Regions from separate parts of the Peribacillus sp. FSL M8-0224 genome, predicted to be linked through region 2. Evidence: riboswitches for the same ligand, from Rfam matches in the RefSeq annotation. Region 2 holds a riboswitch; each other region holds the start of a gene.
What was found. Region 2 has a riboswitch for S-adenosylmethionine ahead of MKX49_RS20075 (methionine ABC transporter ATP-binding protein). Riboswitches for the same ligand answer to the same signal wherever they lie in the genome.

Region 1: linked by a shared signal. The riboswitch ahead of MKX49_RS03935 (methionine biosynthesis PLP-dependent protein) and the one ahead of MKX49_RS20075 (methionine ABC transporter ATP-binding protein) in region 2 are both predicted to bind S-adenosylmethionine.
Region 3: linked by a shared signal. The riboswitch ahead of MKX49_RS05110 (Fur-regulated basic protein FbpA) and the one ahead of MKX49_RS20075 (methionine ABC transporter ATP-binding protein) in region 2 are both predicted to bind S-adenosylmethionine.

Annotation. Positions count from the first base shown of each region.
Region 1 covers NZ_JBBOOJ010000001.1:822,313-832,683, reverse strand. The annotation lists gene MKX49_RS03975 (methionine ABC transporter permease) at 1-232, shown strand, start outside; gene MKX49_RS03970 (MetQ/NlpA family ABC transporter substrate-binding protein) at 289-1,110, shown strand; gene MKX49_RS03965 (iron-containing alcohol dehydrogenase family protein) at 1,173-2,279, shown strand; gene MKX49_RS03960 (NAD-dependent epimerase/dehydratase family protein) at 2,401-3,438, opposite strand; gene MKX49_RS03955 (PucR family transcriptional regulator) at 3,620-4,504, shown strand; gene MKX49_RS03950 (ABC transporter ATP-binding protein) at 4,618-5,763, shown strand; gene MKX49_RS03945 (hypothetical protein) at 5,821-6,063, opposite strand; gene fumC (class II fumarate hydratase) at 6,173-7,555, opposite strand; SAM riboswitch class I at 7,882-7,995, shown strand; gene MKX49_RS03935 (methionine biosynthesis PLP-dependent protein) at 8,082-9,194, shown strand; gene metC (cystathionine beta-lyase) at 9,191-10,371, shown strand, end outside.
Region 2 covers NZ_JBBOOJ010000001.1:4,167,699-4,178,069, reverse strand. The annotation lists gene MKX49_RS20115 (FecCD family ABC transporter permease) at 1-606, shown strand, start outside; gene MKX49_RS20110 (FecCD family ABC transporter permease) at 603-1,616, shown strand; gene MKX49_RS20105 (ABC transporter ATP-binding protein) at 1,632-2,420, shown strand; gene MKX49_RS20100 (YmaF family protein) at 2,517-2,855, opposite strand; gene MKX49_RS20095 (zinc-dependent alcohol dehydrogenase family protein) at 3,041-4,018, shown strand; gene MKX49_RS20090 (amidohydrolase family protein) at 4,199-5,509, shown strand; gene MKX49_RS20085 (nuclear transport factor 2 family protein) at 5,895-6,263, shown strand; gene MKX49_RS20080 (GNAT family N-acetyltransferase) at 6,357-6,833, shown strand; SAM riboswitch class I at 6,951-7,062, shown strand; gene MKX49_RS20075 (methionine ABC transporter ATP-binding protein) at 7,302-8,318, shown strand; gene MKX49_RS20070 (methionine ABC transporter permease) at 8,340-8,990, shown strand; gene MKX49_RS20065 (MetQ/NlpA family ABC transporter substrate-binding protein) at 9,012-9,884, shown strand; gene MKX49_RS20060 (M20 family metallopeptidase) at 9,918-10,371, shown strand, end outside.
Region 3 covers NZ_JBBOOJ010000001.1:1,050,735-1,061,105, reverse strand. The annotation lists gene MKX49_RS05125 (DUF459 domain-containing protein) at 35-736, opposite strand; gene MKX49_RS05120 (GNAT family N-acetyltransferase) at 925-1,431, shown strand; gene MKX49_RS05115 (aspartyl-phosphate phosphatase Spo0E family protein) at 1,501-1,698, opposite strand; gene MKX49_RS05110 (Fur-regulated basic protein FbpA) at 1,948-2,136, opposite strand; SAM riboswitch class I at 2,312-2,416, opposite strand; TPP riboswitch at 2,574-2,678, shown strand; gene tenA (thiaminase II) at 2,770-3,459, shown strand; gene thiW (energy coupling factor transporter S component ThiW) at 3,475-3,996, shown strand; gene thiD (bifunctional hydroxymethylpyrimidine kinase/phosphomethylpyrimidine kinase) at 3,965-4,771, shown strand; gene thiM (hydroxyethylthiazole kinase) at 4,768-5,583, shown strand; gene thiE (thiamine phosphate synthase) at 5,564-6,196, shown strand; gene MKX49_RS05080 (MFS transporter) at 6,235-7,440, opposite strand; gene MKX49_RS05075 (aldehyde dehydrogenase family protein) at 7,711-9,198, shown strand; gene MKX49_RS05070 (aminopeptidase) at 9,491-10,371, shown strand, end outside.

The DNA.
Region 1 (10,371 bases), 3.3 Mb from region 2:
GGCAAAACCGGGAATCATTCAAGGACTGACATTAACGACCATTTCGCTAATCGGTTACTCAGCAATGGCAGGGACAATCGGCGGTGGCGGAATTGGCGACCTGGCAATCCGGTACGGATATTACCGATATGACAACACAGTCATGATCACGACGATCGTCGTGCTGATCTGCCTTGTGCAACTCATTCAAATGGTTGGTGACAAAGTTTCATACATAGTTAACAAGCGATAGGATCAATCATTTTTTTAAATGACTCAATACATTTCATTACTCAGGAGGAATTTCAAATGAAGAAAATAGCTTCGTTATTATCAGTCTGTGCACTTGCACTCGGCTTGGCAGCATGCGGGAGCGATGATGCATCCCCAAATACTGAAGACAAAAAAGAATTGAAGATCGGGGCGACTACCGGGCCGTACGCCGATATGGTTAAGGAGGCCATCAAACCAGGTCTGGAAGATCTCGGATACAAAATAGAAATCGTCGAATTCACCGACTATATCCAGCCGAATAAGTCGCTTGGCAACAACTCGATCGACGCCAACCTTTTCCAGCATAAAGTGTACATGGATAACTTCGCTAAAGAAAATGATTTAAAGCTTTCCGACCTTATCATAGTTCCAACAGCGCCAATGGGCATATATTCTAATAAGTATAATTCATTGAAAGAAGTGAAAGACGGTACATCCCTTGCAGTGCCCAATGATCCGGTTAACCTGGCACGTGCACTAAAAGTGCTGGTGGATGAAGGGTTGATTGAAGTCGATCCAAATGTCGACCCTTTAAAAGTATCTGAAAAGGATGTAACGAAAAATCCAAAAAACATCCAGCTAAAACCATTGGAATCCGCTCAGTTACCCCGCGCAACAGACAGCGTTGACCTATCGGCGGTCCCTGGCAACTTTGCTCTTGCAGCGAAAATGGACCTCAAGGATGCCCTAGTTTTAGAAAAAATGCCGGATATGTATCGAAACGTTGTTGCAGTGAATACAAAAGATGTAGACGCTCAATTTGCCAAGGATATTAAATCAGTAGTGGAATCCGACCAGTTTGAAAAAGTGATCGATGACAAATTTGCCGGATTCGGAAAACCAGACTGGATGGATTGATCAAATAATCAAGGCCTGCTTCCCCTTTACCGGGAACAGGCCTTTCATTAAGGAGAGCAAATATGAATACCTTACTGGAGGTCCGCAGCGGCCCCGCTTATTACGCCTGTAAAGCAAATGTCCTTGAAAACCTGGAAGTGAAACTGAGTAAAGGGAACATTCGTAAAGTGCTCGTTATTCATGGACGAAAATCTTGGGAAGTTACTGAACCCTTTTTTCCTTCCTTAGAACATATTGAGACGATCTTTTTCACATACGGCGGGGAATGCAGTGACCCGGAAATTGAACGCGTCAAGAAGGCTGCTCTTGAACATGGTGCAGATGCATTAATTGGCATTGGCGGCGGTAAGTTGCTCGACCTCGCCAAATCGGCCGGAAACTCGCTTCAAAAGGAAATCATCCTCATTCCAACCTTGGCTTCCACCTGCGCTGCCTGGACACCGTTGAGTGTTATTTATGATGATAATGGTTCATATGTCCGTTATGATATTCATGAAAAAAGCACTTGGATGTTATTGATCGAACCAGGAATTCTTCTTAATTCGCCGATTAACTATTTACGTGCTGGAATCGGCGATACATTGGCGAAATGGTACGAGGGCAATGCACTGGCCGAAAAGCTTGCCACCAAGTCCGTTTGTATTGAATTGGCCCATCTGGCCGCAAGGCAATGCCAGGAAGTTTTATTGACATATGGCGAGGAAGCCTTAGCTGATTTGGAAAAAGGGAAATGGACAGATGCGCTGCAGCGTGTAATTGAAACGAACATCATCACCAGTGGTCTTGTTGGCGGGTTTGGCGGCCAGTACTTGCGCGTTGCCGGTGCCCACTCCATTCATAATGGCATGACTTCCATCACGCAAGCGCATCATTTACTTCACGGGGAAAAAGTTGCATATGGCATTTTAGTCCAGCTTGTGCTAGAAGGGAAATTCTCGGAAATCAAACAATTGCTGCCCATCTACCAGGTGCTTAAATTGCCGATGACATTGCTTGATATTGGCCTGACTGTTGAACATAAGGCCGAACTTCAACAGATTGCAGCCCACTCTGTCAAAGAAGGTGAAGACATCCATCTTCTCTTCCCTGATATCAACAAGGAAAAAGTGGCAGCCGCCATGGAAAACCTTGAAATCCTTACAAACCATGCAAACCCATCCACGGACTAAAAAAGCAATGGGGTTTTTACCCCATCGCTTTTTTTTGATTCCTCATTGTTTGTTTAAAATCATCCTTTTCACCAAGCATACATAATGTGCCGATAATACTTCAGTATAATAAAAGAAGGTATTACCTTACTGTCTGTTTCCATAATCCAAGAAGATCACTTTCATGTTGTCTGTGCATGCCTGCTTTTCTATCGGCAGATTCCGGACGGCCCTTTTCCCAATTCCATATATCTTCGAGAGTTTCTGATAGGGGACGGAATGTTAGTCCATTATTGATGGCTTGATCGTTGTCGACAGCCAAAAACCCATTCAAAGGTTCCTTACCTCCTGGTAAAGGGAATTCTTCCGGTATCCATAAAGGCATTTCTCCCCACGGCTCTACTTTATTGTCTTTTAAAAATTTTTCAGATACCCATGTAAAGGCAGCATCACTTCTTGTTACCTTTTTGCAGCCTTCAAGTATTTGCCCCATAGTCAGTGTGTAGTCTGGTCCAACGGCATTATACGTACCTGTCATGCCCTTTTCCATCATTTGGATGATCCAATGAGCCAAGTCCCTTGCATCGATAATTTGGATTGGACGTCCAGGGCGTCCAGGCGCTAAAACTTCTCCCCCTTCCGCTATTCTTTTAAGCCAGTACGGCAATCGGTCAGTGTAATCATATGGACCTACTATTTGCCCGGCACGAATTGACAAGACTTTCCCCGGCAGTTCTTTTTCAGCTGCTTTTTCGCTTAATGATTTTAACGGTCCATAATATTCACCGTATATCGGCCCAGCCGTTCCGCGGGTTATTTCTTCTGCTTTATCTTCATTTAGTGCATGAACCTCTCCATTTTCATCAATACCTGGTTCGGTTGGATCACTATAAACCGAGATGCTTGAAATATATGTATAATGTTTAACTTGATTAAGCAACCTGCAAGATTTCGATACAGTTCGAGGGATAAAGCCTGATGTATCAATTACTGCATCCCACTGTCTTCCTTTAAGCATTTCAAGATCCCCGTCGCGGTCCCCTTTTAACTGTTCTATTTCGGGGAAAACATAAGGGTCATTTCCACGATTAAAAAGTGTGACATCATGCCCCTTCTCTATTGCAGCTTTTGCTAAATATCGGCCTAAAAACCGTGTACCACCCAATATTAAAATGTTCATAAGATCTCCTCCTCTTTAACGATATTCCATAAAGCATACGCAATACCCTTTCCTGAAATTAATAATACTTGCAACTTTTCTTTGGTTTTCCCTTCTCGGAAAAACTAAAGATATCCTAATCTTTTGAACTTTATTCTTTTTCGCTATAATGATAGGGAAAGGGAGAAAGAAGGTGGAACCGATGCTTGAAAATCTTAAACAAAAATTCCCGAACGCTCTTACCAATAGAAAGGATACTGATGATATTTCTAATTATGTTTGGTTCGAAGACTTCAGAAGTATACTTGGCATTCCCCGTTCAGAAATCACAGCAGAAGAAATCCGTTTATTGGAACTGCTTTTTGTTCCTTCCATAAACCCAAATGACCTCAATGCACATCCAGGCTCATCATGGAAAATTTTTTTATCCGAACCGAATGCACCATTGCCTTTAACGAGCTGGGAGAATGTTCGATTCCTTCATTTCAAGTTGACTCATGCTGATTTTTCCAACTCCGATTTTGAAGGGGCCTTCCTCGCTTTCGTTCCATCTGACGCAGCTATTATTTGGGAAAATGAAACGTCAGGCGTCTTAATTGAACCGGACAAGGATGAACCATTATCAAATAAAGAACTGATCGCCATTACTTCCACACTTGAAAGTGACTTTTATGTAAAGACCCGTATGTTCACCGGGCGCTTTCACCCTGTAGATCAAGACCTTCGCCATCACTGGACTCAGGAGAAAAAGTGTTTTGAAGTGGCACAGGTGCATCTGCCGGATATAAAAGTGACTGATTTGGCAGACATCATCCCATACTCATTAATAAATGATCCATCCTTTAAGAATGCAAATTGGTTTATCAATGAAATTCTTGGCAAGACCAAGCAGGATACTGAGCTTATCAAAACGGTTAAAACGTATATCGAATGTAACTCCAATGCCACATTTGCCGCCAAACAGCTTTATATACATCGGAACAGCTTACAATACCGAATCGATAAATTCTCTGAAAAAACTGGTCTCGATATTAGAAACTTCCGTCATGCCCTTACTGCATACTTGATACTTTTACTGAATGATTAATTTCCAATGTAAGCACTTTTTTGTGCAATATGCCCATACTTTTTTCAAAACCTATAGCTTAGACTATAGCTAATTGGTACAAGTAATCTAAGAGTTTAAAAGGGGGATTTTTCATGGCAGAGTTAGTGTTAGATCATATATTCAAGATTTATGATAAAAAGGTGACGGCTGTTAAAGACTTCAACCTTCGTGTTGCCGATAAGGAATTCATCGTTTTTGTGGGACCTTCAGGTTGCGGTAAATCAACGACATTAAGGATGATTGCCGGACTGGAAGACATTTCCCAAGGGGATTTATACATAGACGGCAAGCGAGTCAATGATGTCCCCCCTAAAGATCGCGATATTGCGATGGTTTTCCAGAACTATGCCTTATATCCTCATATGTCTGTATTTGACAATATGGCATTCGGATTAAAGCTCAGGAAAACGCCAAAAGCTGAAATCAAGCAAAGAGTAAATGAAGCGGCAAGGATTCTCGGACTTGAAGAGCTGCTAAACAGGAAACCTAAAGCGCTTTCAGGTGGTCAGCGCCAGCGTGTTGCACTTGGCCGTGCAATTGTAAGGGACGCAAAAGTTTTCTTGATGGATGAGCCATTATCCAATCTCGACGCAAAACTGCGGGTTCAAATGCGCGCGGAAATAGCTAAACTGCATAAACGGCTCGACACCACAACGATATATGTCACACATGACCAAACAGAGGCAATGACCATGGCGACACGTCTTGTTGTAATGAAAGATGGTATCATCCAACAGGTCGGTGCTCCAAAGGATGTTTATGAGAAACCAATAAACGTGTTTGTCGGCGGCTTTATCGGATCGCCTGCCATGAACTTCTTTACCGGAACATTAAAAGAAGGCACAATCAAAATAGGCGAACAAACGCTTGAAATACCTGAATTTAAGATGAAAATGCTACGTGATCAAGGATATGTCGGAAAAGAAGTAATCCTTGGCATCCGTCCGGAAGATTTCCATAATGAAGGAGCTTATTTCACGGAGTCCCCTAACACTACATTCACGACCCAAATTGATGTAGCCGAACTCATGGGCGCGGAGATCATGCTCTACTCCACTTTAGAGGGGCAGGACTTCGTTGCAAGGGTCGATGCCAATAACATTATCCAGGCAGGCGAAAAGATCGAACTTGCGCTCGACATGAATAAAGCGCACTTTTTTGATAAAGGGACAGAACATCGCATTTTAGTTGAAGAAGATGAACAGATGCAGGAAAGCATGAAGTTATCTGCCAATTAAACATGAAAAGACCCATTCATTATGGGTCTTTTTACGTTTATTAAAATAAAGGGCGATTCATTCCTGGACCAATACCACTTCATCATGTCCGCATTCAGGGCATTTCATGAGATGGGGGCATTGCCCTTTTTGAAGGGATTGAGGGTATCCGTCGTTTTCTTTAAGTATGTCGATATCCATATAAGCACTGTAATCATCAGCATAATCCATGAATTTCCCTTTATCCTCAAGTTCACTGCCGCATTCCGGGCAATCTACATGAATTTTTCTTAGACCGTTGCAAAGCGGGCATATAGACATTGTTTTTCCTCCTGTTCCAGATACTTATGATTTCAGTATTTGTCGATTCCAGTATTTTAACACATGGAAACACCCTCCCTAATGCTAGAGGGAGGGTACTTCCATCCAATTATTTATTAACCATGTTAGCAGGATCGACCCATGCTTTGAATTCATCTTCCGTAAGGAACTCCAGTTTCAATGCCGCTTCTTTTAACGTGGAGTTGTCCTTGAAGGCAGTTTTGGCAATCTTGGCTGCTTTTTCATAACCGATATGCGGGTTCAATGCTGTTACCAGCATAAGGGAACGCTCTACATTTTCTTTAATCTTATCTTCATTTGCAGTGATGCCAACCGCACAATTATCGTTGAAGGAATGAATGCCTTCCGTCAATAATTTGACCGTTTGCAGGAAGTTATAGATGATGACTGGTTTGAACACATTCAATTCAAAGTTACCTTGGCTTGCTGCAAAGCCAATTGTAGCATCGTTACCCACGATTTGTGTCGCAATCATGGTAAGCGCTTCACTTTGGGTCGGATTGACTTTACCTGGCATGATGGAGCTGCCCGGCTCGTTTTCCGGAATGGCAATTTCTCCGATTCCGCTTCTCGGTCCGCTTGCAAGCCATCTGACATCGTTCGCAATTTTCATTAAATCCGCCGCCAATGCTTTCAAAGCACCGTGTGCGTAGACGATTTCGTTATGGCTAGTCAATGCATGGAACTTATTATCAGATGTGACAAAAGGATATCCTGTATCCGCTGCAATTTGTTTGGCAGAAAGTCCCGGGAATTCTTTCTTTGTATTGATTCCGGTTCCTACAGCCGTTCCGCCTAAAGCAAGGTTCAATAGTTTTTGGCTGCTTTCCTCAATCATCGCCAAATCTTTATCGAGCATCGCTTTCCAACCGGAAATTTCTTGTCCTAATGTTAAGGGTGTAGCATCTTGAAGATGTGTCCGGCCGATTTTCACGACATCCCAAAATTCTTTTTCTTTTGTATCGAATGTATCACGAAGTGCTTTGATGGCAGGAACCAATTTTTCAGCGACTTCCATAAAGGCTGCAATATGCATGGCAGTCGGGAAAGTATCATTTGAGCTTTGTGCCTTGTTAACATCATCATTCGGGTGAAGGATTTCCGATTCACCATTTTCTTTTAACCATTCATTCCCTTTGTTCGCGACCACTTCATTCACATTCATATTACTTTGCGTACCGCTTCCCGTTTGCCAAACTACAAGCGGGAAATGTTCATCAAGCGTACCTTCAAGGATTTCGCCGCAAATCTTGACGATGGCGTTCTTTTTAACTTCGGAAAGATCACCAAGATCAAAGTTCACCTTTGCAGCAGCTTGTTTAACGTATGCAAATGCACGAACCAATTCAATCGGCATTTTTTCGTTACCGATTTTGAAATTGTTACGGCTTCTCTCAGTTTGTGCTCCCCAATATTTATCAGCAGGAACTTTCACTTCACCCATCGTATCTCGTTCGATTCTGTATTCCATGTGTTCTCCTCCTAAGTTTGCACTATTCATTGAAGAATTTTTGCATATGAAATGAATAATGTCGGATTATTCTTTCTCTCCATACATTGTACAAACTTTATTATTTTAAAGCAAAAATATCCCGCTGACCCTTTCCATATTTCTGAAAAATCCTAGGCCATTCATATTTAGATGAAAATTTGGATATTCTTTTTTGACACATAAAGTGTAGGCACCGCTAGGCTTCAATTGACCTGGCCATGAACACCAACACATCATCACTCCCAAAATGTCCTTGACAGTATTTTGTATATATAGTAAATTCAAAAGAAATTGAATAATCTAAACTCTTATCGAGAGAGGTAGAGGGAATGGCCCGATGACACCTCAGCAACCTTCATTTGTTTCAAACCAATGAAAAGGTGCTAATTCCACAAGTTTATGAACTTGGAAGATAAGAAGAATGACTCGTCACTACTTAATCAAAGTCTTCTTCTTAAAGAAGACTTTTTTTTATTTTATTTAACTCAAAGGAGCAGTGAAAACCATGTATAAACCTGAAACATATCTTGCTCAATTAGGAAATCGCAGTGAAACGGCGACAGGAACAGTCAATCCGCCGGTATACTTTTCAACAGCTTTTCGCCACGAAGGAATCGGTCAATCGACGGGATTCGACTACACAAGGACAGGTAACCCTACCCGCCAGCTATTGGAGCGATCCATCGCCGATCTGGAAAAAGGAGACCAAGGCTATGCCTGCAGTTCAGGAATGGCCGCCATCTCCACTATACTCGCCCTTTTTAAATCTGGTGATGCGTGGATTGTCAGTGAAGATCTTTATGGCGGTACATATCGGCTGTTAGAACAAGGTTTTAAAAAATGGGGATTGCAGTGTGACTATGTAAACACTTGTTGTTTGGAGGATATCGAAAAAGCCATCACTCCTCACACGAAAGCCATCTTCATCGAAACTCCCACTAACCCTCTTATGCAGCAAACGGATATTAGCGCCGTTGCCGCATTGGCTAAACGATATAATTTATTGCTAATCGTTGATAACACTTTTTACACGCCTCTTATTCAACAACCCATCTTGCTTGGAGCGGATATTGTGATCCACAGTGCAACCAAGTATCTCGGTGGTCATAATGATGTGCTCGCCGGACTGATCGTTGCTAGCGGCGCTGAGTTATGTGATGCACTGGCCTTCCATCATAATGGCACTGGAGCTGTCTTGAGCCCATTTGATTCTTGGCTGTTGATGCGCGGAATGAAAACCCTGGCATTGCGGATGGAGCGTCATGAAAAGAATGCCAAGATACTTGTAGATTACTTATCGGAGCATGATTGTGTTACGGACGTATTGTATCCAGGCCGAGGCGGCATGATTTCTTTCCGCATCATTGATGAAGCGGCGGTCAACCCATTTTTACAATCGCTCTCATTAATTTCCTTTGCAGAAAGCCTTGGAGGGGTCGAAAGCTTCATCACCTATCCTGCCACACAAACACATGCCGATATACCGCTTGAAGTCAGAATGGCAAACGGGGTTTGTAATCGATTGCTCCGCTTCTCCGTTGGCATCGAAGATAGCGACGATTTGATTGGTGACTTGCAGCAAGCATTCGCACATGTAAAAAGGGAGGCACTACGATGACAGATCATGATTTTAGCTTTGAAACGAAATTACTTCATAATCAACATAAATTCGATCCGGTAACGGGCGGTGTGAGCGTCCCCATTCAGCATGCATCGACTTTCCATCAATCCGATATCGATCAATTCGGCAAATATGACTACAGCAGAAGCGGGAACCCAACTCGCGAGGCACTTGAAGATATCATTGCCGATCTAGAGGAAGGCACTCACGGCTTTGCCTTTTCATCAGGTATGGCTGCCATTTCAACAGCCTTCCTCCTATTGTCTGCCGGAGACCATATCGTCATTTCCGAAGATGTGTATGGCGGAACGTTCAGGATGGTCACAAGCGTATTGAACCGTTTCAATATTGAGCATACCTTCGTTGACATGACGGACCTTGAAAGTGTCAAAGCGGCGGTTCAGCCAAATACCAGGGCCATATACATTGAAACGCCTTCAAATCCGTTACTTAAAGTGACCGATATTCAAGCTGTATGTGATATCGCAAAAAAAGCTGGTGCCTTAAGTTTTGTTGATAATACATTCTTGACGCCCGCATTGCAAAAACCGCTGAATCTGGGCGCTGATGTTGTCCTTCATAGCGCGACGAAGTTTTTATCCGGCCATAGTGATGTGGTAGCTGGGCTTGCGGTCGTGAAAGATCCGGAATTGGCGGCAAGACTCGGTTCGCTTCAAAACTCCTTTGGAGCGGTCCTTGGTGTCCAGGATGCGTGGCTCGTAATGAGAGGCTTGAAAACCTTGTCAGTTAGAATGGAACATTCACAAAAAGGGGCAGAAAAGATTGCAGCCTACTTAAAGGAGCAGCCCTTGGTGAAAAAAGTGTATTATCCCGGCCTAGCCGATCATCCACAGCACGCCATCCAGAAAGGCCAGTCACTCGGAGCGGGGGCGGTCCTTTCATTTGAATTGGAAAGTGAGGAAATCTTCCGTTCCTTCGTGAACACTGTCGAGCTCCCTGTTTTTGCCGTAAGCCTGGGAGCGGTAGAATCCATATTATCCTACCCGGCCAAAATGTCCCATGCGGCCATGCCTGCTGATGAAAGGGAAAAGCGAGGCATCACGAATAGCTTGCTCCGCCTCTCTGTCGGACTGGAAAATCCGGACGATTTAATCAAGGACTTCGAAGCTGCCCTCGTCAATATTGCCAAAGGGGAAGCAATTGCTGCAAAATG
Region 2 (10,371 bases):
GGGATGGCAGTCTATTCTTTTGCTACGGGAGGAGGAATGACCCAAGTGAAGCTGGCATTGGCTGGAATGGCTGTTCACTTTTTTTTATCTTCTTTAACGCAAGGCATGATCATATTTAGTGAACAAGCGAAAGATGTGCTCTATTGGTTAGTCGGGTCTATTAGTGGAAAAACATGGGCGCACGTGAACATGATCCTTCCTTGGTCTCTTTTCGGTCTGCTTGTTGCTGCCATATTCTCTCGCTCTGTTTCCATCCTTGTCTTAGGAGAAAATATGGCGCAGGGACTTGGGCAGCGGGTGTACCGAATCCGTATTTTGGCAGGAATATTGGTGATCATTTTGGCAGGATCTTCGGTTGCCGTCGCAGGCCCAGTGGGATTTGTGGGATTGATCATTCCTCATATCGTCAGGAGACTGGTGGGCGGGGATTATCGAAGAATCATCCCTTTTTCTGCATTATTCGGCGCTTTACTCTTAGTTTACGCAGATATTCTCGCACGTTTCATCGCTTATCCTTTTGAGTCGCCGGTAGGCATCGTAACCGCTATAATCGGTGCGCCATTCTTTCTTTATTTAGCGAAGAGAGGGAGGAATATTAAGCAATGAAACTAAAACGGACATTTGGGTTGAAATCAACTTTGTCCCCTTATTCCATTATCCTGTTGCTGACTGTTACCGTGCTGATTTTAGCAATCGTGAGCCTGGGCTTAGGGGCCATTTATATTTCACCTTTAGAAATTCTCCAAAATTTCCTTGGAAATGGCATGCAAAGCCAGACATTCATTCTGCACAACTATCGCATACCGCGCATTCTAATTGCCGTGATAGTGGGGGCCGGATTGGCAACGGCCGGGGCCATTCTGCAAGGAGTCCTTCGAAATCCGCTGGCTTCTCCAGATGTGATTGGGGTAACAAAAGGGGCCGGATTGGCAGCAGTTATCGTCATTGTTTTATTTCCGCAATCGCCCATTTTCATACTGCCTCTTTCAGCCTTTATCGGAGCGGCGGTCATGGCGGCCATTTTGATGATATTTGTTTATAAAAAAGGAGCACAACCAAATACGCTAGCTTTGGTCGGAATCGCTTTAGGGGCCATATGTCAAGCTGGCATAGAGTATTTCATGGTCAAGTTCCCGGATGATGTAAACACGACACTGCTGTGGTTGACTGGCAGTCTATGGGGAAGAGGATGGGATCAAGTATTCATTTTGCTTCCATGTCTTGTGCTTGTACCGGTATTGATTGCATTAACTTCTAAAATGGATGTACTGAGCCTTGGAGACGATATAGCTACAGGTCTCGGTGAAAGGTCAAAATTACTGCGTTATATATTGTTAAGTGTTTCTGTCATATTGATCGGAGTCTGTGTAGCTGCGGTTGGTTCGATCGGGTTCATTGGTTTGATCGCCCCCCATATTGCAAGGAGAGTGGTAGGGTCAAAATTCAAGGTTTTACTTCCCGCTTCAGCTCTTTTTGGTTCGATCTTTCTACTTGTTGCCGATAGCCTGGGAAGAGGATTATTCCCTCCAATAGAAATCCCCGCCGGAATTATCACTGCGGTGATTGGTGTACCATATTTTTTATATCTATTGCGCCGTGAAAGAAAAATAACATAAGGAAGGCTGAATATCATGACAACATTATCAGCAGAGCATCTTTCGCTCTCTTATGGGGCAACTCAAATCATTGATAATATTGATTTGGAAATTCCTGAAGGTAAGATCAGTATAATCATTGGTTCCAATGGTTGTGGCAAATCTACGATTCTGCGGTCTCTAGCTAGATTATTGATGCCGCAGCAAGGCACGATCTATTTAGATGGAAAGGCCATTCATCAGCAATCTTCCAAAGAAGTGGCCAAGAAATTGGCCATCTTACCCCAAGCTCCGGAAGCTCCGGAAGATATAACCGTTAAAGAATTATGCTATTATGGCAGGCATCCGCACAAAGGCTTATTTTCCAGACAAACCCCAGAAGATCATAGGATTGTCGACCGTGCCTTATCAGCAACAAAAATGACGGAGTTCGCTGATCGGACATTGGATGCATTATCTGGAGGACAAAGGCAAAGAGCATGGATTTCGATGGCCTTGGTACAAGAAACCGACCTTTTACTGTTAGATGAACCGACAACCTATCTAGATTTAGCGCACCAAATTGAAATATTGGAATTACTGCGCGATTTAAACGAAACGTATGGACGCACGATTGTCATGGTTCTGCATGATTTGAATCAAGCGGCACAGTATGCCGATCATCTGATTAGCATCAAGCAGGGAAAAATCTATAAAGAGGGACCGCCTGAAACGGTATTCACAAAAGAGATGATCAAGGACGTTTTCAGACTGGAATGCTGTATTATTGAAAACCCTGTTGATCAAACGCCTCTATGCATTCCCATTGGTTTATCTCAGGATTGAAAAACTAATTCTGATAAAGTTAGAGATGCATGTAGAGTCTATCGAAGTCAAAAAAACATCAGGGGGATTTCCCATCCCCCTGATGTTTTTTTGTTCTTATTTATTTCCTGGGGCAGGTTGATCGACCCCTGTAATTCTATGTCTATGCCCATCATCTTCCGTTGTATAAAAATCATAGTAATGAACATGCATTCCATTTCCAACCGGAATGGGCGGTCCCGAATATGCCTTATAATAATGGGAATGTCCATCCTCAAATAACACATATCCTTCAGTATAATGAATATGTCCTCCCTCTTGTGATGAAATTGGCGGGGATGTTACATCTAAACATTGATGGACATGGCCGTCCGCTATGGAAGTATAATCAACAGATCCATGATTGTGATGTGGTACAAACCCAGATACAAAATCATTTTTTCCTACCTTATTCAATCTCTTCACCCCTTGTACATAATAAAAAACGTTTTATAAAACATATGCTTGGAACAACAAGATGATTCTTAACGACAAATTTATGGAAGGAGGGGTTAAAACGTGGAAAACCAGAATCATAATATAATAATTCCACAGTTAAATGTTAAAATGGAAAGACTTATATATTAAAGGAGACTACTATTTTGGAAGCCAAATGTATTACATTCTATGAATTTGGGGATCCGCAAACGGTTTTAAAAGTTGAAAATAAATGTATTCAAAAACCTTTCGAGGGGGAAGTCCTCGTTCGGATGATCACACGTCCCATTAATCCGTCTGACTTGCTGCCCATTCGCGGTGCCTATTCCCACCGAATCCCTTTGCCTTCCATACCTGGTTATGAAGGGGTCGGCATTGTAGAAGAGGTGGGTCCAGCGGTTTCGAAAGAGCTGATAGGCAAGCGAGTTCTGCCTTTGCGCGGTGAAGGGACCTGGCAGGATTATGTTAAAACATCAGCGGAGCTGGCAATCGTCATTCCGGATTCGATTGAAGACCATATAGCAGCGCAATTATATATAAACCCGATAACTGCATGGCTTATCTGTACTGAAGTATTAACTTTGAAACCGGATGATGTATTACTCGTAAATGCTTGCGGATCTTCCATTGGCCGTATACTCGCCCAGTTATCCAAGATTCTTGGATTTAAGCTGATTGCTGTAACGAGAAACGATAAGTATACGGAAGAACTGCTTGAACTTGGTGCGTCATATGTGATTGATACATCCCGATCATCATTGCATGATACAGTGATGGAAATGACGAATGGTCGCGGTGCGAAAGCGGCCATAGATTCAGTGGGCGGCATCGATGGTTCAGAACTAGCTTTTTGTGTACGGCCTAAGGGCATCTTATTAACGATTGGCCTTTTATCAGGACAGTCTGTGAATTGGGCGGAAATTTCACAAAGGACAAAAGTGGATGTTAGAATGTTTCATCTTCGGCATTGGAATCAGCAGGCTTCCGTTCGAACTTGGCATGAAACATTTAACCTTTTGATGGGGTTCATTGCAGATGAAAAGTTGAAGTTCATGATGCCGGATTCCCACTACAGCCTTCAAGATGTTCAAGAAGCGATTATTGTCACGAGCAATAAAGGGAAGATATTTTTAAGCAGCTGATTTCGCAAAGGATAACTACTTAATTGAAGGAAGCATTCATCTTGGTGCTCTTCCAATAGGTTCCTAAGGTAAAGGGAAATGGCCCCTGATAATATGGAATTACTTGATTACCTGTAAGGTGCTAGTTTAGAATGCGGAATAGGACATGTTGATACTGATACAACTTTGGAGGAAATACTTATGAAAACAATATATGTGAATGCTACATTTTTTACGATGGACAAGGAAAACCAAATCATTGAAAACGGCATGATGATTGTACAAGATCATACCATATCCTACATCGGCCAGCATGATGAACAACAATTGGCAGATGCAGATCAAGTGGTCAACCTTGGCGGAAAATGGATCATGCCAGGCCTTGTGAATGCCCATTCGCATATTGTAATGACCCTTTTACGCGGTATCGGGGACGATATGCTGCTGAAGCCATGGCTTGAAACGAAAATATGGCCGATCGAAAGCCAGTTTACAACGGAAATCGCCTCTGTAAGTTCACAGCTAGGCATTATGGAAATGATGAAATCAGGAACCACGACATTTTCGGATATGTTCAATCCTAATGGAATAGATGCAGGTGCTGTCATGGAGACGATAGGCGAAACAGGAATGCGCGGAGCCTTTTCCTATACGATCTTCAGCTTGGGTACAGAAAAAGACCAGAAAGCGAACCTCATGGGGGCTGAGCAGTTTTCAAAAAACTATAAAGCATTTGCCGATGGCCGCCTGACTACCATGGTCGCACCGCATAGCCCATATGCCTGCACACCTGAAGCGATCATGGAAAGTGCACGAATTGCAAAAGAGAATGATTTGATGGTGCACATCCACGTATCGGAAACGGACTTTGAAATCCTCGACATCGAAAAACGGTACGGATCCCGTCCTGTCGAGCACCTTCGCCGTCTAGGCCTGTTCGATCAGCCTACCGTCATGGCACATGGAGTGGTCCTTAATGATGAAGAGCGGGCGATCCTAAAACAGCATGATGTTCGCGTTGCCCATAATCCAATCAGTAACCTGAAGCTCGGATCTGGGATAGCAGATGTCGTCAGCCTTCTTGATGCAGGCATTAAAGTGGGAGTGGCAACAGATGGCGTCGCCTCCAATAACAACTTCGATATGTTCGAAGAAATGAGGACAGCCGCATTACTGCAAAAAGGCATGTATAAGGATGCCACAAAATTCCCTGCCCAAACAGCACTCGCCATGGCCACAAGAATGGGCGCCGAAGCGATAGGCATGGGTCACACAGGATCACTGGAAGCTGGTAAAAAAGCGGATTTCATCACCATTTACCCATATAACAAAGAACACCTGCAGCCACTGAGTGAAGCCTATTCGCACCTGCTTTATGCAGCACGCGGAAATGACGTATGTGATGTTTACATCGATGGCAAAATGGTCGTGAAAGATGGCCGCTGCTTAACGATCGATGAAGAAAAAGTAATCGCCGAAACCAATCGTCTGCAAGGAACCCTATCACGATAACACTGATGGGAGAACAACCGGATGCCCAAAGAAAGGAGCTGCCATTTGCAGCTCCTTTTTTTTATGGGTTGGGGAGTAAATATTTAGAGGTAAAAAAGGAATGGCCGCTAGTATTGTGGAATAAATGGTTTACTTAGAAATCTGTTGTGAGTCCAGTTACGAAGTAAGCCAGCTAAAAATAGTAATATAATGGGGACGGCAAAAACGTTAAAAACGAGAAAATGCCGCTGACCGCAAGATGAGCCAACTGCTAATCAGCAAGCAGCTGGATAAAAAAACTTAAATCGCATGGTTCATGAATTACTGAAAATCTACGTATTAATTATTCACGATTTTCCTATTTCGTTTCTTCGAGGGAAATGGTTGAAAAAGGAGGACAAGATGAATGGACAGGGAATCTTCATTATTAAAAGAGCATTTGTATCAGCTGGAGGAGAAATTGTTAAAATCTGAAGTTCGTACATCTCCAGAAGTGCTTTCATCCTTATTGAAAGATGATTTCTTTGAGTTCGGCAGTTCGGGTAACATATGGTCAAAAAGCGATTTTATGGGGCAAGAGGGAGCCGGAGCGGTGAACATGACATTAAGTCAATTTGAGATGCATCGATTGTCTGATGATACCGTGCTAACTACATACCGGATTTTTGATGAAGATAAGCTGGAACATACCTTAAGAAGTTCAATCTGGAAATGTGCGAATGGAAGATGGCAAATGTTTTTTCATCAAGGTACAAAAACAAAAGGGCTCCTTTAAGCTTTTTTTTTATGAAAAAGAAAGTTTTTAAATTTTGAAAGGTACATGAGTTTTCCTAGCATGAAAACTATTTCACTAAAATGATAGGGGTGGATGAAGTTGATTTTTCGTACCATTGATACGGACAAGGATAAAGATACTATCATTAATTTCCGGAAAGATTCCTTTGTTGTAAGTTTTGGAACTGATGCTGGTTTTGGAGATGAACATGCCTATTTGCAACGAATGGAAGAAAGGGTCCGCAAATTTCCGGATGGACAGGTGATCATTGAAAAGGACCAAGAACCGATTGGACAAATGGAACTTCAAATTCGGGAGTATGAAGGAACTGAAATTGGCTATGTGAATCTATTTTATCTTATTCCCGAATACCGCAGTAAAGGCCTTGGCAAGGAATTGGTTCGCTACGCAGAAAACTTTTTCAGGCAATTTAATGTATCCGAATATCACTTAAGGGTTTCTCCGGATAATCAAAGGGCGATTTCTTTATATACGAATTCAGGCATGGTGAAGATAAGGGAAGAAAATGAAAAATACCCTGTATGGAGAATGAGTAAATCATTATATTAATATAATTAAAAAGTATCAATTCACTATACTATGAAACTATTTAGAGCGATGAAAAATATGGTTGACTTTAGCGAAATTAGAATATATAGTGAAGGACATAATTAAATATAACGTTAATTCTTATCAAGAGATGTGGAGGGACTTGGCCCTATGATACCTCGGCAGCGGGTTTTTACTTTTGTAAAAATACTGTGCTAATTCCAACGGACGAAAGTTTGAAAGATAAGAAGGAGCTTTTCTTAGATAATTAATTTAAGAGTTTACTCTTTTTTATGTCTAAAAGAGGCCTCTTCTGTCTGATGACGGAAGAGGCCTCTTTTGTTTATTCAAAATGTATATGGTTATTTGGAGAATTGGTGCAATTACTCGTGAGTTTGACAGAATTTAACCCTATCATTATGAAGCGTTGCAAAGCTCTTCTCTCTGGATAAGGAATTCGTACAAATAAACAGCATGGGGGGAGATTGGATGATTGAGTTTCAAGGTGTTAAAAAGGTTTATCAAACAAAGAAACAGACTGTCGAGGCTTTGAAGGGCATTGATTTGACAGTGGAAAAGGGGGATATATTCGGGGTAGTCGGTTATAGCGGGGCCGGAAAGAGTACGTTGATCAGGTTGGTGAATTTGCTTGAACATCCTTCAGATGGTTCGGTGGTTGTTGGGGGCAAGGATTTAACCAAATTAAGCCCGAAGGAATTACGGGCAGAAAAGAAAAAAATCGGGATGATCTTTCAGCATTTCAACTTACTAAACTCAAAAACTGTTTTTGATAATATTGCCATGCCGCTGGTTTTATCGGGAACTCCAGCTAAGGAAATCAAAGAACGTGTAGGCGAGCTATTGGAGTTCGTTGGCTTATCGAGCAAAGCAAAGAGTTATCCGGAACAACTATCCGGCGGGCAAAAGCAGCGGATCGGCATTGCGAGGGCGTTGGCTACGAATCCATCGATCTTATTGTGTGATGAAGCTACGTCGGCATTGGATCCACAAACAACGAGTGCAGTTCTGCAGCTCTTAAAAAAAATTAATAAAGAATACAATATCACCATTTTGCTAATCACTCATGAGATGTCTGTCATTCGGGAAATTTGCAATAAGGTAGCGGTCATGGAGGGCGGCTGCGTCGTTGAACAAGGTTCGGTTTTCGAAGTTTTTGCCAAGCCGCAAACGGATATTGCAAAAAACTTCGTGAGAACGGTCATACATGACGAAATTCCACAAAGTTTCTTAAAAAGCATAGGGTCCCATATCCCGATTATTTGGAAAATTAATTTTATTGGAACTACTTCGGGTACTCCTTTACTTTCAACCATCTCGAAGAAATATGATGTTCATTTAAGTGTCTTATCAGCCAATATTTCTGAAATCCAGGAAACTCCTTTCGGGAATTTGATCATCGAAGTGACGGGGAGCAAAAATGAGGTCGACAAGGCTTATCAATATATTAAAGATGAGGGGATTCTCGTCCAGGAGGTGCAAGTATAAATGGGTAATACGCTTTGGGGAATGGAAATAACGGCAGACCAGCTGTCGACAGCTTTCGGTGACACACTTTATATGGTAGCCATCTCATTGATATTTTCCGGATTGATCGGGCTTCCGCTCGGTATCCTGCTTGTCATTACAAGAAAGGGTCACATCCTGGAGAATAAATGGATTTTTAATGTATTGAACCCGATCATCAATATCCTGCGGTCCGTTCCTTTCATCATCTTGCTTGTAGCACTCATTCCGTTTACAAGAATGATTGTCGGCAGTGCGATCGGAACGAATGCGGCCATTGTTCCGCTAATCTTTTACGCGGCTCCTTATATTGCCCGGCTTGTGGAAAACTCGCTGTTGGAAGTGGACAAAGGGATCATCGAGGCAGCTCAGGCGATGGGGGCGACAACATGGCAAATCATTTACCGCTTTTTGATTCCCGAGGGACTTAGTTCGTTAATCCTGACATTTACAACAGCGACTATCGGGCTTGTTGGATCTACCGCGATGGCAGGTGCCGTCGGTGCAGGCGGGGTCGGGGATTTAGCCTTGGCTTACGGTTACCAAAGGTTCGATACGATGACGATGATCGTCACAGTGGCGGCGCTCGTGATCATCGTTCAATTATTGCAATCCACCGGGAATTTTGTTTCAAGAAAAATCAGAAGAAGATAAAACTAACAGGAGGCAGGAAAAATGAAAAAAATCTTATTAACGATCATGGTATTGGCATTGGCCATCGTGGCTTCAGCATGCGGGAATGAAGAGGGTGCATCAGGGAGTTCGGGTGATGTGAAAACAGTGAAAGTCGGTGTCAGCAGCGGGGATACGAGAACATGGGAATACATTGTCGACTTGGCGAAAGAGGACGGACTTAATATCGAACTGGTCACTTTCAATGATTATATCCAACCGAACCTTGCGTTAAGCGAAGGTGAAATTGATGCCAATTCATTCCAGACCGTCGCCTATTTCGATGAATTCGTTCAAGATCAAAATCTGAAATTGGAGGCCATCGGGTCGACTGTCATTGCACCTATGGGCCTTTATTCGAAAAAACATAAAAGTCTCAAAGATCTTCCGGATGGTGCTACGGTAGCCGTTCCGAATGAAGCAACAAACTTTGGCCGTGCACTGCTCCTGCTTCAGGAAGCTGGATTGATTACATTGAAAGAAGAATTCAATGGATCGGGATCATTGGAAATCATTAAGGAAAATCCGAAAAACTTGAAAATCCAGCCTGTTGCTGCCGGCAATACACCGCGTCTATTGGATGATGCCGATGCTTCAGCCATCAATAATAACTTTGCCGTCGAAGCAGGCCTTACATTAAAAGATTCTTTATTCCATGAAAGTAAAACGGCGAAACCATATATTAATATCATTGCAGTTAAAAAGGGTAATGCCGATCGTCCTGAGCTGCAAAAATTAGTGGAGCTTTATCAATCGAAAGAAGTGGAAGCGTTCATTGAAAAAACGTTTAAAGGAAACACCATTCCTGCCTATGTTTCAGTAGATGAATTAGTGAATTACCAGGATGCATGGACAAAACCAGCTAATGAAAAGTAATGGATGTATTCAAGAAAAAGGGGAGATTAAGACATGGCGAGAGAATCAGTGCTGAAGCAGCATAAGCAAATCATTGAAGATCATATCGACCTTCATTCCGAATTATATATCGAAACGAGCCAAGCCATTCATGCCAAACCTGAAATTGGAAATCAAGAGTTCTTCGCTTCGGATACATTAACCGGAATACTTCAAAATGAAGGATTTGAAGTGACCCGCAATATTGCCGGGCATGAAACAGGGTTCATCGCCAAAAAAACCTCTTCAAAGAAAGGACCTACAATTGCCTTTTTAGCCGAGTATGATGCATTGCCCGGTTTAGGCCATGCTTGCGGCCATAATATCATCGGCACAACGAGTGTGGCGGCAGGCATTTCCCTGGCTCAAGTGCTGGAGGAAACGGGCGGAGAGGTGATCGTTTTCGGAACACCGGCTGAAGAGGGCGGGCCGAATGGAAGTGCAAAAGGAAGCTTTGTGAAGCACGGTC
Region 3 (10,371 bases), 3.1 Mb from region 2:
CATGCACAGAAAGCCTTTCTGTGCATGTTTGGTTTCATTTGAAGTCATAACTTTCCAAAACCCGATTCGCAATGAGCTGATACCCTTTTTCATTCGGATGTAACTTATCACTGAAATACTTTGTTTTCTTTTCATCTTCAAAAAGATCATTTGTAGGAATGAATAACATCCGTTCACCTTTATCGGCTAATCCCTTTATTGACTCGTTATAATCGCGAATGTGCTTTTCAAGTTTTTGATTGTCTTTAATTGGGTTATATAGTCCTACTACCAGAATATCCGCTTTATCGTTTGCCTCTATCAGTGTTGATGTAATTTTTTTCAGATGGTTGATATATTCCCGTTTACCCTCATTGATTTTTCGGTCACTTATTTTCTCCAAGTTCCCGCCATTACTATTGATCAAGTCATTCGTTCCAATAAAAACAATGAAAGTATCGGCTTCATCAAGTTTCGTTTTAATGCGGTAATCATCTAGCTGTTTCATCACCCCATCCGTTTCCTGGCCTTTAATACCGTAATTCCAAAAACTCACTTTTTGCTCCGATTGCGGATTATTCAATTCATCCTCAAGGCCATCTATATATCCTTCCCCGTCCTTATCCCCTTTTCCATAGGTTAATGAATCTCCAAAAGCCATGACCCTTTGCACATCTTCCGACTCCGAGGCCTGAAATTCATATGCAGCAAAACATATAACCAGTACGATAATCAATATACCTGCCAATTTTTTCATTTGGTTCTCCTCTTGTCTTTTTACTAGAAGTATTTAATCTTTTTCATACCCAAAAAATCTGCAGTACTAACATAAAAAAGAATTGTCAGATAAAGAATAAAGAGTGTATGATAATATAAAACTTTCAATGGAAACGGGATTACCCTTCATTCTGGAGATTGAATAAATGATAGTTAGGAGTTTAAATCATGGAAGAACACATAGAGTTTAGAGAGGCAGAACTATCTGATCTACCCAGAATTGTTGAAATATATAATTCGACAATTGCTTCAAGAATGGTCACGGCAGATACGGAACCTGTATCCGTCCAATCGAGGGTTAAATGGTTTGAGGAACATCATTCAGAAAGTAGACCGCTATATATCATTACTATAGAAGGGAAAACCGCTGGATGGATGAGCTTTCAATCCTTTTATGGCCGACCGGCATATAATTCCACTGCCGAAATCAGTATTTACATTGATGATTATTTCCGGGGAAAAGGAATTGGACAAATTTCGATTCGAAAGGCAATTGAATTGAGTCCAAAATTAGGCGTTAAGACTTTATTGGGTTTCATTTTCGCCCATAATACACCAAGCCTTAAGCTTTTTTCCAAATTCGGGTTTGAAGAATGGGCACATTTACCTCAAGTTGCCGAGATGGATGGCATTGAGCGGGATTTGATCATTCTAGGTAAACGTGTCGATATTTAATATATAATTCTTTAGAGCTATTGCCTTGAGCAGTAGCTTTTTCAGATTAATACAGGTCGAATTGCTAATTTAAAAATACCTATATGCTTCTTGAAGGGAAAAATATTCAGAATCTCTTTTACTTGCTAACGTATTCAATAGCGTATCCAATTCTTGACTGGCTTGTACAGTCAGCAGACTTGTTAAGCCGTAAATCGCTCCCAACTTTATCATTTCCTGTCTCTTCTCTTCTACTTTTTCTATAGTTACCTTACGGCAAGGCATCATAGTCACCTCCCATTTATTCAATATTTTTACACTTTCATCATAATGAAACCACTAGTTAAAATCAACTATTTTTCAGAAATTAAATGTGTTATTTTATAGGTCAAATGTGACAAAACACCTATTTTGTTATTTAATTATGTATAATTTGTGTCGTTTTCTAATAAACGCAAAAAAAGCATCCACTAGTGTAGACTGCGAATGCTTACATCATATCCCTTATCCAAAAATCCAAATATTGTATTCCGTTTACTATGTCATCCATTCAGAAGGTGACTCGTTATTAGGTCTATTTATAACAATCTTATATTCATCTTCAAGTACTTTTAATGGGGCATCATAAAGGTGCCTTTCATCAGAGGTTTTGTATACTCCATTGGCCAATAGCTCTTCAATGAGTTTTGCCTTCCTCTGTTCAATCCTCTTAAATAATTCTGCCATGTAAATGGCTCCTTTCCCAGTCGTCCTAGTGCCTGCTTCTAGTTAGCTAAACTTTATCAACTTGTTTGATTTCACCAAATTATATATACCTTTTCTAGTATGTCACTAAACGTTATTTCCCAAAAATAAAAGCCCCTTCTAATTTAAGAAGAGGCTGACAGTGTCCGTACGGCTCTTCTTATCTTCCAAGCATATGCTTGTTGGATTTAGCACAGTTCCCTAAACGGGTCCGCTGCCGAGGTTTCTTAGGGCCAAGTCCCTCCACCTCTCTGGATAAGAATTCGATATATAATGATGTAGAAATGATTCTAACCTAATAATCTTCAAAAGTCAATTACCTGGTTCTCCCTTTTTTCCTGGACATAAAGTGATTCCTCTTTCAAATACGGGTTGCATTTTCTTGTCTTTCTGATATGATGTCAGTAATTACATACAATTCACACCACTAGGGGAGTCTTTTTTAAGACTGAGATGGAATTAGTTCCGGACCCTTTGAACCTGAACCGGCTCATACCGGCGGAGGGAAGTGGATGATATCGTCCATTTTACAGACTATATCCATCTACCCCGTTCCGTATTCAGGAACGGGGTTTTTTATTCAACAAAAGGAGCCATTCTATAGGAGGATGAACAATGGAGAATACAAAATTAGAAACATTCAGTGATAGACTGCATGCACGGGCAAAAGAGATTTGGAAAAGGAACCATTCACATCCCTTTGTCCAGGCAATTGGAAACGGTACACTTCCTGAAAAGAAATTTGCCTATTACCTGAAGCAGGACTATGTCTATCTCATGGATTATTCCAAGCTCTTTGCTTTAGGTGTCATCAAAGCCCATAACATCGAAACCATGGCAAAATTTGCGAGCATTTTAAATGAAACCCTTCAAGTGGAAATGGATATTCATCGGCATTATGCTTCCGAATTCGGGATCAGCTCCAAGGAATTGGAAAGTACAGAACCTACTCCAACCACTCTAGCCTATACAGGTTACATGCTAAATGCAGCTCAGCATGGGACTTTGGCAGACTTGATCGCCTGTCTCCTGCCCTGCGCTTGGGATTATTATGAAATCGGTTTGCTATTAAAAGAACAAAATGGAGCAGCACTGGAAAACAATCGCTACGCAGATTGGATAAGGTCCTATTCATCTCCTGAATTCGGGGAAGCACACAAGTGGCTGATCACTTTGTTGGAAGAATTGACGGAAGGCATGCCTGAAAAGGAACTTCTTAGATTAGAAAAGCACTTTTTGGTTACTTCCCGATATGAATATTTATTCTGGGACATGGTTCAAAATGAGCAGGATTGGCCTCTGTAGGTGGTTGACATGAGGATGAATCCTATCAAGAAACTGACATTGACAGCCATGATCACGGCTTTAACGACGCTGACCAGTTCATTTATTTTCATCCCTGCAGGATTTGCAAAAATCTTTCCTATTCAACATCTGGCAAATGTCCTGACGGCGGTTCTATTGGGGCCTACATATGCTGTGACACAAGCTTTTTTAGTTTCCATCATTAGAAACATGTCTGGTACCGGTTCAATTTTCGCCTTTCCCGGCAGCATGATTGGTGCACTTTTGGCCGCCATCCTTTATCGAAAAACACAAAGCTTAAAATTCGCCTGTTTAGGGGAAGTGATCGGGACCGGCATTCTCGGTTCCCTGGCCTGTTATCCGCTTGCAACCCTCCTATTGGGAGAAAAAGCTGCTCTTTTTGGTTTTTTACCGGCTTTTATGTTCAGTTCATTCGCAGGGGCGATTTTAGCTTTCATATTACTTAAAATACTGCTAAAAAATAATTATATGAAGGGGTTTTTTTATGAAAACAGCATTAACGATCGCAGGCTCTGATTCAGGGGGCGGTGCTGGAATACAAGCGGATTTAAAAACATTTTCTGCACATGGTGTATTTGGAATGTCTGCCATCACAGCCGTAACCGCCCAAAACACAATGGAAGTCCGTTCTGTACAGCCCATTGAAACAGCTATCATATCGGATCAAATTGCAGCTATCTTTGAAGATATTCCTGTCGATGCAGTAAAAATAGGCATGCTTGGATCTAAAGAAATCGTGGAAACGGTCGCTGCGTCCCTTAAAACCTTCATGCCTGCCATCGTTATCCTTGACCCTGTCATGATTTCCAAAAGCGGCCACCATTTGCTCGACGAAAAGGCCGTCTCTGCCTTAAAAACGGAATTGCTTCCGCTTGCAACTCTTGTAACACCCAATGTACCAGAAGCGGAAGTACTTACTGGCTTCCCGATTCGGACGAAACAAGATTTCTACAGGGCATGCATTTCGATACAAGAAATGGGTCCCAAAGCCGTTTTACTTAAAGGCGGCCATGCAGCAGGAAATCCAAATGATCTTTTTTATGATGGTACTGACTTCCACTGGATCAAGGGAGAGCGCATTCATACCAAAAACACTCATGGTACGGGCTGCACCCTATCATCCGCCATTACATCTAACCTGGCAAATGGACTGCCATTGCAAGTCTCGATCGAACAAGCCAAGACCTATATTTCCGAAGCGATAAGCAATAGCTTTTCAATCGGTAAAGGTCATGGACCTGTCCATCATTTTCATTCATATTCAAAAAAAGAACGGAGTGACTTGTTATGAAGATTTCTTCAGCCGATTTATTTATGAAGGTAAGAGAAAGGAAACCACTCGTTCACCAAATCACAAACTTTGTTACGGTCAATGACTGTGCAAATGCCACCCTTGCCATCGGAGGTTCACCAGTAATGACATCGAGCCCAAGAGAAGTGGCGGATATGGTCAAATTAGCAAATGCATTGGTCCTGAATTTCGGTACGATCGATGATAAAGCCTTGGAAGCAATGGAGATTGCCGGTAAAACGGCAAATGCCCTGGACATCCCGGTCATTTTGGACCCGGTGGGAGTTGGTGCCACCTCCTATCGTACAGAGCAAGTCAAAGAGCTCCTAAGTAAGGTTACTTTCCAAATCATTCGCGGAAATGCGAGTGAAATCCTGTCAATGATGGGTGGGGATACCGTTACACGCGGAGTGGATTCGGGGGAACTTGCGATTAGCAATGCCGAGCTGGCTGCACAAGCGGCAAATGAATTGAATAGCATCATCGTGGTCAGCGGAGCTAAGGATGCGGTCAGCGATGGAAAACATACGTCCATCATCGATAACGGGAACCTCCTTTTAACTAATGTTACAGGTACCGGATGCATGTCCACTGCTCTTATCGGAACTTTTTCCGGAGTCACCGATGATTTCTATTCTGCCGCAATTGCCGGTATATCAACAATGAGCATATCAGGGGAACTGGCAGCCTCAACCCTTCAAAAGGATGAAGGAACAGGTACTTTCCGTGTGCGATTAATCGATGCCATATCAAGAATGGATAAGGAAATCTGGATGCATGAGGTGAAACTAAGTGAAGAAGTCGCAAATTGATTTAAGCCTGTATTTAGTTACGGAAGAGTCCATAGCAATAGAAGAATTGACCAAAATCATTGCAGAATCGGTTTCAGGAGGAGTCTCGATCGTACAACTTAGAGAGAAAAACAATTCCTCCCTCTCCTTTTATAAAAAAGCATCTGCATTAAAACAGTTATTGAATGAGCTTTCCATTCCCCTTATCATCAATGACCGGGTGGATATAGCACTTGCGGTTGGAGCGGACGGAATTCATATTGGACAAGATGACCTCCCACTGCCTGTCGTCAAAAAAATGGTTCCTGAAGATATGATTGTCGGTGTATCTGTCTCCACTCTTGAAGAAGCTCTCGAAGCCGAACGAAATGGAGCCGATTATATCGGAGTAGGTTCCGTTTTCCCCACCAAGACCAAACAAGATGCAACCCTAATGGCACTTGAGGATCTGGGGGGAATTTGCCGCGGCGTATCCATTCCCGCAGTAGCCATCGGGGGTATCACTGCCGATAACATTTCCGCTCTTTCTGATAGCGGACTATCAGGTACCGCAGTCGTATCGGCCATCATGAATGCAAATAATCCGAAGACTGCCTCCGAATCCCTTTTAAAAATAATAAAAGACTTTAAATAACAAAAGGATGGAGACTGCATGCAGTCCCCATCCTTTGTTTATGTCAAAACGGTATTCTTTGTTTCCTTCCCAAAAGCCACGGCAACTGCCCCCACTAAAATAGCAATTGTAAAAATGGTGAAAATCGATGAAATCGGTGTGTCTGCGGCAACTAGATACCCTACAAGCAAAGGTCCCAGAACACCGCCAATTCTCCCGATCCCTGCAGCTAACCCAGCCCCTGTACCGCGAACGGATGTTGGATACTGCTCAGGTGTATACGCATAAAGTGCACCCCATGCCCCTAGGTTGAAGAAAGAGAGGAACATTCCGGAAACTATCAGCAGTGCCAGCCCCTCTGCCGATCCAAAGAAAAAGGCACTGACGGCCGTTCCAATTAAGTATGTGATCAAAACGAATTTACGTCCCATCTTCTCTATCAGCCATGCAGCTGAAAAATAGCCCGGAAGCTGTGCAAGCGTCATGATCAAAACATATTCAAAGCTTTGAATCATGCTGAAGCCTTTAAGGACCATAACACTTGGCAGCCATAAAAACATCCCATAATAGGAAAAGACCACGCAAAACCATAGAATCCACAATACAAGTGTCTGACGGGAGTATTCCTTTTTCCAGACACTTTTCATATTGCTTAATACAGATGGTCTTTGCTTTTTTTCAAGTTCCGTATACTTTGGTGAATCCGGCAGTTTCAAGCGCAGATACAGCGCATATAAAGCTGGAACTGCGCTCAATAATAATGCAACCCGCCAACCATAAGCCGGTATGATGAAATAGGATATGAGTGCTGCCAAAATCCAGCCAACCGCCCAAAAGCTTTCAAGAAGGACGACGACCCTTCCCCTTTTACTCGCTTCAACACTTTCAGAGACCAATGTCGAGGCAACCGGGAGTTCTCCCCCAAGTCCCATTCCAATCAAAAAACGCAATATCAAGAACAGGCTGAGTGTACTGACTGCTGCAGACAGGCCGCTTGCGATCGAAAACAATAATAATGTAATGATAAAGACATTCTTTCGTCCGACCCTGTCGGCCATCGCACCAAAGAATACCGCGCCAACAGCCATTCCTATGGAGTTTATGCTCCCAATCCAGCCAACCTGCTCACTGGTTAAGTTCCAATCCTGCTTTAATGCAACAATGATGAAAGAAAGCATACCGACATCAAGTGCATCGAACATCCAACCAAGACCCGCAACACCAAGTAACTTACGCTGCGATATCATTTTCGTATTATTTCCCATATATTCCTCCTGAAGAACTTTAGACCTTCTTGTTATTTTATCCTTTTTCATTTTAACTATTAACTTTCATTTTTGCTATAGTAATTACACATGTCATGACAAAATAATACTACATTTTTTTAATAGATGAAGAAATCTTGGATATTCTGTCGAATGTTATAGATTGAATATTCCCTTTTTTTCATTTATCATAAAAATTGGCAATCATAGCGTTAACAATAAGTCATCATGTTTTGCCCAAGATAAACATTTTATTCAGGAGGGTAATTAATGACAAATCTAACGTTAGAAGTAAGTGGAAAGCTGCAAAAATTTTTAACAGGACCAAAAAAGCTTTATATTAATGGTCAGTTTGTAGAAAGTGCTTCAAAAAAAACCTTCTCCACTCCTAATCCTGCTACAGGACAAAAACTTGCCGATGTTTATGAAGCTGATAAAGAAGATATCGACTTAGCCGTCAAAGCTGCACGCAAAGCATTCGATGAAGGTCCTTGGTCAAGAATGAGCGCAGCTGCACGCAGTAGACTGATGTATAAACTAGCAGATTTAATGGAAGAAAATAAAACTGAACTTGCTCAATTGGAAACGTTGGATAATGGGAAACCAATCAGTGAAACTACAAATGCCGACATTCCTTTAGCAATTGAACATATGAGATATTTTGCTGGCTGGTCCACCAAGATTGTTGGACAGACCATCCCGGTAAGCGGAAATTACTTTAACTACACAAAACACGAGGCTGTTGGTGTTGTCGGCCAAATCATCCCTTGGAACTTTCCGCTTCTTATGGCGATGTGGAAACTGGGAGCGGCACTTGCTACAGGTTGTACGGTCATATTAAAGCCCGCTGAGCAAACACCGCTTTCCGCTCTTTACCTGGCTGAATTATTGGCTGAAGCCGGTTTCCCTGATGGGGTCGTCAATATCGTTCCCGGTTTTGGTGAAACCGCTGGACAAGCGCTTGTCGACCATCCGCAAGTAAATAAAATTGCATTTACCGGTTCGACCGAAGTTGGAAAATTGATCATGCGTTCCGCTTCATATTCATTGAAACGGGTCACATTGGAACTTGGAGGGAAATCGCCAAACATCATCCTGCCTGATGCGGATTTCTCAAAAGCCATTCCTGGAGCTTTGAATGGGGTCATGTTTAACCAAGGCCAGGTATGCTGTGCCGGTTCAAGGGTTTATATCCAAAAGAAACATTATGATAATGTTGTTGCCGATATGGCCAGCCATGCAAAAAACATCAAACAAGGGATAGGCCTAGATCCAAGTACACAAATTGGACCGCTTGTTTCCGAAGAGCAGCAAAATCGGGTAATGGGCTATATTGAAAAAGGGAAAAACGAGGGTGCGGAAGTTCTTGTCGGCGGAAATAAACCGGGTGAACAAGGCTACTTTGTTTCTCCTACTATATTCGCTGGTGTTGAAGAGGATATGACGATTGCTAAAGAAGAGATTTTCGGACCGGTCATAGCGGCAATGCCATTCGAAGATTTAGATGATGTCATTCACCGTGCAAATGCCAGTGAATATGGTTTGGCTGCCGGCTTATGGACAAGCGATATAGCCAATGCCCATTATGTTGCAGGAAAACTCCGTGCCGGTACCGTATGGGTGAACTGTTATAACGCGTTCGACGCAGCTTCTCCGTTCGGCGGCTACAAACAATCCGGAATCGGACGTGAAATGGGATCTTATGCACTGGACAACTATTCTGAAGTGAAAAGTGTCTGGATTAATTTGGGTAAATGATTTACTGACTATTAAGAAAGAGGGTCTCAAAGAGGCCCTCTTTCTTTCAGTCCATTGATTCACTGCACCAAATCATCAAATTATTCAACTATTCAAACCTTTTCAATAGTCTTTCCTTCTTTAGTTTTGGTAAAATGCAAGATAGACAAAATAGCTGCTGAAGCAGCTCCCTGCCGGTTATAATGAACTCCTTCGTATTCGAGTAGTTTTCACAAACGATGTAAAAAGTTTCTTTTTTATATGACAAAAAGTACAATTGAAAACGTAGAAAATGGAAAAGGAGTTTTAAATGATGAGTGATTTTCAAACGAATTTAGAAAAATATGCAGAACTTGCCGTAAAAGTCGGCGTAAACATCCAACAAGATCAAACCTTGGTCGTAAACACAACATTAGAGGGTGCTGACCTTGTGCGTCTAATTGTAAAAAAGGCATATGAAAACGGTGCGCGCAATGTCATCGTTAATTGGAATGACGATATCGTTTCACGTACCAAATATGAATTGGCTCCGGATGAGGTGTTCCACGAATATCCAAAGTGGCGCGCAGAGGAAACGATTGAACTCGCAGAAAACGGAGCTGCTTATCTATCCGTCATCTCCTCCAGCCCTGACTTACTAAAAGGTGTAAAGCCTGAAAGGATTGCCAACTACCAAAAAGCATCCGGGACAGCACTGAAGAAGTGGCGTCAGTATATGCAATCCGATAAAGTGAGCTGGTCCATAGTTGCCGTCCCTTCAAAGGCTTGGGCTGATAAAGTATTCCCTGAAGAAGCAGAAGGAAAACGTGTTGATCTGCTATGGGAAGCCATTTTCAAAGCAGTTCGTGTTGATGTGAAATATCCTGTGGAAGCCTGGAAAAAACACGATGATACCCTGCATGAAAAGGTTGATTATTTAAATGATAAGCATTACCAAAAATTGCACTATACGGCTCCTGGAACCGATCTGACAATCGAATTACCCGACAAACATCTTTGGGTCGGGGCAGGAAGCGTTAACGTACAGGGGCATGAATTCATGGCTAATATGCCAACCGAAGAAGTGTTTACAGTTCCATTGAAAACAGGCGTTAACGGTACCGTTTCCAGTACAAAACCCCTTAGTTACGGCGGAAACATCATCAATAATTTTTCCGTGACGTTTAAGGAAGGACGGATCATTGAAGTAAAAGC